DNA from 3 places in the Bradyrhizobium sp. 6(2017) genome. Region 1 is predicted to be linked to each of the others. Evidence: predicted binding sites of a transcription regulator. Region 1 holds the regulator's gene; each other region holds the start of a gene.
What was found. The regulator PhoB, encoded in region 1, activates phosphate uptake and scavenging genes when phosphate is short. The targets are predictions, from matches to a motif close to TGTCATNNANCTGTCAT.
Positions count from the first base shown of each region.

Region 1 (2,263 bases):
TCTGGCCGCTGGGATTTTGACCCGGATTTGGCTCGCAGCGTCGCTCCAATGACTGGCCGGCGCCATGCGAAAGGAAGAATGCGATGACTGTATTGACCTGGTCCGACGATCGCGTCGAGCAGCTGAAGAAGCTCTGGGAGTCTGGCCTCTCGGCCAGCCAGATCGCCGCGGAACTTGGCAATGTGACGCGAAATGCCGTGATCGGCAAAGTGCATCGGCTCGGCCTCTCCGGCCGCGCCAAGGCCCCCTCCACGGCCGCGCCGCGGCAGCGCAAGGCCCGCCCCGCCCAGCACATGATGCGGGTGGCGCGTCCGGTCTCGCGCGGCAACACCGCGCTGGCGCATGCCTTCGAGGTCGAGATGGAGCCCGATCCGATCTCCTACGACAACGTGGTGCCGATGAGCCAGCGGCTGTCGCTGCTCGAGCTGAACGAAGCCACCTGCCACTGGCCGGTCGGCGATCCATCGAGCCCGGAATTCTTCTTCTGCGGCGGCAAGGCGCTCGGCGGCCTGCCCTATTGCGCACACCACTCGCGCGTCGCCTACCAGCCCGCCGGCGATCGCCGCCGGCCGTCGGCGAAACCGCAGATCAAGTGAGCACTCGGGAAACTGGCGTAGGACTGAAAAAGAAATCCCCGTGAAAGCGGGGATTTTTTTGTGAGAACCGTAGCCCGGATGCATCACCGGCGTCGTCCCGGCGCAGGCCGGGACCCATAACCACGAATGGGTGTTGTTTGAAAGCCGTCTGGCCGCGTGCCGATTGCGCCGGCCGCGGCGTATGGGTCCCGGCTTTCGCCGGGACGACAACGTGTTGCGGTTTATGAATGCCACACGGCCGTTACGGCTGCGGCTCGGCCTTCGCGAAGCGGTCGTCGAGCGCGTAGCCGGCGCCGCGCACGGTGCGGATCGGATCCTGCTCGCGGCCCGGATTGAGCAACTTACGCAGGCGGCCGATATGCACGTCGACGGTGCGCTCGTCGATATAGATGTCGCGGCCCCAGACGCTGTCGAGCAGCTGCTCGCGGCTGAACACCCGGCCGGGATGCTCGAGGAAGAATTCGAGCAGACGATATTCGGTCGGCCCGAGATCGATCGGGCGGCCGGAGCGCGCCACGCGGCGCTTCTCGCGGTCGAGTTCGATATCGCCATAGGTCAGCACGGTGGCAAGCCGCTCCGGGCTCGCACGGCGCAGCAAGCCCTTCACCCGCGCCAGCAGCTCGGGCACCGAGAACGGCTTGACGATGTAATCGTCGGCGCCGGTGGCAAGCCCGCGCACGCGCTCACTCTCCTCGCCGCGCGCGGTCAGCATGATGATCGGAAGCTGCTTGGTCTCGGGCCGCGCCCGCAGGCGGCGGCACAGTTCGATGCCGGACAGGCCCGGCAGCATCCAGTCCAGCACAACGAGGTCGGGGATGCGCTCCTTCAACCTGGTGTCGGCGTCGTCGCCGCGTCCCACCGTTTCGACGTCGTAGCCTTCCGCATCGAGGTTGTAGCGCAACAGTGTCGTCAGCGCTTCCTCGTCTTCGACTACCAGAATGCGTGCGCTCATCGGTCTAAGTTCTTTCTCTGTGGTGATCCGTTGCCCAAACGCAAACCGAAACACTCAACCCCTGAGCATATTCCCCGTGGGAAACGGTTTGTCGCGACGACAATCCGGTTCCGCCGATGCGGATCATGCCCTAGTTGCCCGGCACCGTGGTGGCGAAATTGGTCATATCGCCCTTCGGACGCTTGTCGGTGATCTGCTGGCCCTCGATCATGTAGAACACGGTCTCGGCGATATTGGTGGCGTGGTCGCCGATCCGCTCGATGTTCTTGGCGCAGAACATCAGATGGATGCAGAACGAGATGTTGCGCGGATCCTCCATCATGTAGGTGAGCAGTTCGCGGAACAGCGAGGTGCAGATCGCATCGACCTCCTCGTCGCCCTTCCAGACGTTCATCGCCGCCGGCAGATCGTGCGCGGCATAGGCGTCGAGCACCGACTTGACCTGCGACAGCACGAGGTCGGTCATGTGCTCGAGGCCGCGGATCAGCTTCAGCGGCTGGAAATCGCTCTCCAGCGCCGCGACGCGCTTGCCCATGTTCTTGGCGAGGTCGCCGATCCGCTCGAGGTCAGTCGCGACGCGCATCGCGCTGACGATCTCGCGCAGGTCGATCGCCATCGGCTGGCGGCGAGCGATCGTCAGCACCGCGCGCTCTTCGATGACGCGCTGCAGATTGTCGATCTCGATGTCGGCGGCGACCACGCGCTTGCCCAGCGC
Region 1 is NZ_CP049289.2:1,139,393-1,141,655, reverse strand. It holds gene G6P99_RS05345 (GcrA family cell cycle regulator) at 84-596, shown strand; gene phoB (phosphate regulon transcriptional regulator PhoB) at 838-1,548, opposite strand; gene phoU (phosphate signaling complex protein PhoU) at 1,679-2,263, opposite strand, start outside.

Region 2 (2,263 bases), 1.5 Mb from region 1:
TCGCCGCGCGCCTGCTTGATCGCCAGCGCCGCGAGCTCGCGGTCGTAAAGCGAACCCTCGGTCATCACCCGATCGACACCGAGCGCGAGCTGTTCGGATATCTGCGCCAGCGTCACCTCGGGCACGTCGCGATCGCCGCGCCGCTCATGCGCGAGCAGGCGATGGGCGTTCTCGATGGCGCGCTCGCCTCCCTTGACCGCTACATACATCGCTCACACTCCGCTTGCGATCAGCCGCGTGGTGCGCGGGATCGCGACAATGGCATCTTCATGGACCAGCACGACATCGATGCCGCGCGGGAACAGGACCTCGTTGATCGACAGCCGCTCGAACAGATCGCGCGGCTTGATCATCGCCTGCAGCAGCGCGCTGCCGTCGATGCCGGGCCCCTTCAGCTCGAAGGCCGGGCCCTGTGTCAGGCTGTCGACCTGCAGGATCAGCGTGGTCGAACGATCCGGATATTCGTTGCTGCCGAACGCGAAACGCTCGAGCGCCGGCAGATTCGCGGGATCGCCGATCAGCGCGAAGCTCGCGATCGAGGAATCCCCGACCACCGGCGCGCTGGCGTGAAACTTCAGCCAGCGGGCGACATCCGGCGTCGCCGACATCGCGGCATCGAGCCAGATCGGCGTGTCGTGATCGAACAGCGTCAGCGCGATCGCGGCCGCGCCGCGCATCATACCGGCGGGCGCGCCTGCGCTCGCGGCGACGCGCTGCACGCTGCCCGGACGCGCCATCGCCTCCATCACGGAACGGAAGGTTGATTGCGCCGACAGCACCTTGTCGGCAAAACCTGCGGGCATTTCGGCAATCGTCGTCATTGCATCACCCCTCACCGCGCACCATCGTGTAGAAATCGACCCGCGTCGCCGCGGTCTCGGCGGCCTTGCGGGAGCGTTCGGCGTTCATGACCACACGCAGCGGCGCGATCACCTTCGCCTCGACTTCGCCGGACAACTCCGCCGACTGCACCATGGCGTCGCACAGCGCGATCATCTGCGCCTTCTGCGCATCGCGGCCGAGCGTGTAGCCGAAGCCGACCTCGCCGCTCGCAAGCCGCACCGCCGCGCGCGACACCGTCGCCTCGCCGAGATTGAACGGTGCGCCGTCGCCGCCGATCCGCCCGCGCAGCATCACAAGGCCGTTCTCCGGCTCGCGCAGGTTCTCATGCGCGGGCACCACAATCGCGGCGAGCCGGCCTGCGATGTCGGAAGCGGCGGAATGCGCCAGCACCGTCATCGCGGCCTTACGCTGGGCCTGTTTGCTGTTTGGTCCGGTCGAACTCATGGGCAACCTTGCCTATGTCAAGTTGTCTATAATAATAGACAACTTGATAGCCGAGCGCCATGACTGTTTCGTGACAAACCGACGATTTCTGGTATCACCGCGCCATGAGCATGCAGGAAAGTTCCGGCGTCGCCTTATGGCGGCAGGTCGCCGACGGCATCGAGCGCGGCATCGCTGACGGCCGCTTTGCCGCGGGCGAAAAGCTGCCGGGCGAGATGGAGATCGCCGAGACTTACCGGGTCAATCGCCACACCGTGCGGCGGGCGCTCGCCGCGTTGGCCGAGCGCGGCCTGGTGCGCGCCGAGCGCGGCAGCGGCACCTATGTCGAGGCCCAACGCCTCGCCTATCCCCTGCGGTCACGCACAAGGTTTTCGGAGATCGTCGGCGCCGGCGGCCACGAGCCGCGCGGCCAGATGATCGAGGCCGGCGAGGATATCGCCAACCGCGAGATCGCGCGCGAGCTCGGCCTGAAGATCGGCGCGCCGCTGATCCGAATCGAGTCGGTGCGCCTCGCCGACCGGACGCCGATCTGCGTTTCCACCACATGGCTGTCGGCCGAGCGGTTTCCCGATGCCGGCGACGTGTTCGCCAACGTCCGCTCGATGACCAAGCTGCTCGGGCATTACGGCGTCAGGGATTACCATCGCGCCTCGACCCGAATCACCGCAGCAATCGCCGATGCCACCGATGCTGCACGTCTCGATCTGCCGCTGGGACGGCCGGTGCTGGTGGTCGACGCAACCGACGTCGACATGCTGGACCAGCCGCTGGTGACCAAACGCTCGCGCTTCGCCGCCGAGCGCGTGGAGTTTCTGGTCGAGAACGGCTGATCTCTCTGCTCCCTCGGGGAGAGGGTCGGGGTGAGGGGCTATCTCCGCAAATTCGAAAGCTTGGAGTGCGCAGAGAGTCCCCCTCACCCGAATTTGCGCTGCGCGAAAATTCCGACCTCTCCCCGCGCCGCGGGGAGAGGCGAAGA
Region 2 is NZ_CP049289.2:2,640,028-2,642,290, reverse strand. It holds gene G6P99_RS12575 (carbon-phosphorus lyase complex subunit PhnI) at 1-209, opposite strand, end outside; gene phnH (phosphonate C-P lyase system protein PhnH) at 213-821, opposite strand; gene phnG (phosphonate C-P lyase system protein PhnG) at 826-1,287, opposite strand; gene phnF (phosphonate metabolism transcriptional regulator PhnF) at 1,392-2,117, shown strand.
Region 2: a site for PhoB is predicted at 1,347-1,363, ahead of phnF (phosphonate metabolism transcriptional regulator PhnF). Genes of this name have one in related genera too.

Region 3 (2,263 bases), 3.4 Mb from region 1:
CTTCATCTCGATCCGCCGCCAGGGCATCTATTTCTCGATGATCACGCTGGCGCTGTCGCAACTGCTCTACTTCATCTATCTGCAGGCGCCGTTCACCCATGGCGAAGACGGCATCCAGGGTATCCCGCAGGGGCGCCTGTTCGGGATCTTCGATCTCTCGAAGCCGCTGGTGCTCTATTACGTCGTGCTGGCCGGCTTCCTCGCCGGCTTCCTGCTGATCTACCGGACCATCAACTCGCCGTTCGGCGAGGTCTTGAAGGCGATCCGCGAGAACGAGCCGCGCGCGATCTCGCTCGGCTACAAGACCGACCAGTACAAGATGCTCGCCTACATCCTGTCGGGCACGCTGGCGGGCTTCGCCGGCTCGCTGAAGGTGTTCGTGGCGCAGAACGCCTCGCTCACCGACGTGCACTGGTCGATGTCCGGTGAAATCGTGCTGATGACGCTGGTCGGCGGTCTCGGCACCATCTTCGGGCCGGTGGTCGGTGCCTTCGTGATCATCGCCATGCAGCAATATCTCGCCGGCTTCGGCCAGTGGGTGACGGTGATCCAGGGCGTGATCTTCGTCGCCTGTGTGCTGCTGTTCCGGCGCGGCCTGGTCGGCGAGCTGGCCCATATGCTCAGGCGGTCGCTGTAGGGCAGGGCGCGGCCTGCGATTTTCCGCTGACATAGCGGTGGACGACCGCCCGTTCGGGCGGTCGATCGGTCCTTTCCCCGCCAGATGCTATATGACAGTTCTGTGACAGTCGCTAAAAGGGCTGTCCCGGAACGATGGAACTGAGACATGCTGCGCTGGTTTCGCGCCTTCCTGCCCAAGGAAGAGCGGTTTTTCGACCTGTTCGCCCGCCACGCCCAGACCTCCGTGCAGTGCTCATTGGCGCTGCAGGACATGCTGAAGGGCGGGGAGGAGACCCCGGTCTTCTGTCAGCGCGTCAATCAGTTCGAGAACGACGCCGATAGCGTCACCCGTGAGGTGCTGACCGCGGTTCGCCGCACTTTCATCACCCCGTTCGACCGCGGCGACATCAAGAACCTGATCACCGCGATGGACGACGCGGTCGACCAGATGCAGGCGACAGCAAAGGCGGTCATGCTGTTCGAGGTGCGCGAGTTCGAGCCGCCGATGCGCGAGATCGGCACCCTGATCGTCGAATGCGCCAATCTGGTCATCCGCGCGCTGCCCTTGTTGCAGGCGATCGGCCAGAACGTCTCGATGCTGACCCAGATCACCGAGGAACTGACCAAGCTCGAGGGCCGGGTCGACGATCTCCATGATATCGGGCTGAAGGAGTTGTTCCTGAAGCACCGCAACGCCAACACGATGGACTTCATCGTCGGCGCGGAGATCTACGATCACCTCGAGAAAGTGGCCGACCGCTTCGACGACGTTGCCAACGAGATCAATTCGATCGTGATCGAGCAAGTGTAAGGCGGGGGCCATCACGTGGACGCCACGCTGGGTCTTCCGGTTCTCACCATCCTGATCGCGGTCGCGCTGCTGTTCGACTTCCTGAACGGCCTGCACGATGCCGCGAACTCGATCGCGACCATCGTCTCGACCCGCGTGCTGCGGCCTCAATATGCGGTGTTCTGGGCGGCCTTCTTCAACTTTGTTGCCTTCGCAGTATTCGGCCTGCACGTCGCTAACACCATCGGCACCGGGATCATCGACCCGTCGGTGGTCGACGCGACGGTGATCTTCGCCGCGCTGGTCGGCGCGATCGTCTGGAACGTCATCACCTGGGCGCTGGGTATTCCCTCGTCGAGTTCGCACGCGCTAATCGGCGGGCTGGTTGGCGCCGGCATGGCGAAGGCGGGCATTTCGGCGGCGGTGTGGAGCGGGCTCACCAAGACCTTGCTCGCGATCGTGCTGTCGCCGCTGGTCGGCTTCCTGCTGGCGCTGGTGCTCGTGGCCGTCGTGTCCTGGCTCTCGGTGCGCTCGACGCCGTTCGCGGTCGATCGCGCCTTCCGCATCCTGCAATTCGCCTCGGCGTCGCTCTATTCGCTCGGCCACGGCGGCAACGACGCGCAGAAGACCATGGGCATCATCGCCGTGCTGCTCTACTCGCAGGGCCATCTCGGCGACACCTTCGAAATTCCGTTCTGGGTCGTGCTGTCCTGCCAGAGCGCGATGGCGCTGGGCACCCTGATGGGCGGCTGGCGGATCGTGCGCACCATGGGGCTGCGGATCACCAAGCTGACGCCGATGCAGGGCTTTTGCGCCGAGACCGGCGGCGCCGCGACCCTGTTCATGGCGACCTAT
Region 3 is NZ_CP049289.2:4,556,156-4,558,418, forward strand. It holds gene G6P99_RS21155 (branched-chain amino acid ABC transporter permease) at 1-637, shown strand, start outside; gene G6P99_RS21160 (DUF47 domain-containing protein) at 785-1,429, shown strand; gene G6P99_RS21165 (inorganic phosphate transporter) at 1,445-2,263, shown strand, end outside.
Region 3: a site for PhoB is predicted at 729-745, ahead of G6P99_RS21160 (DUF47 domain-containing protein). Genes of this name have one in related genera too.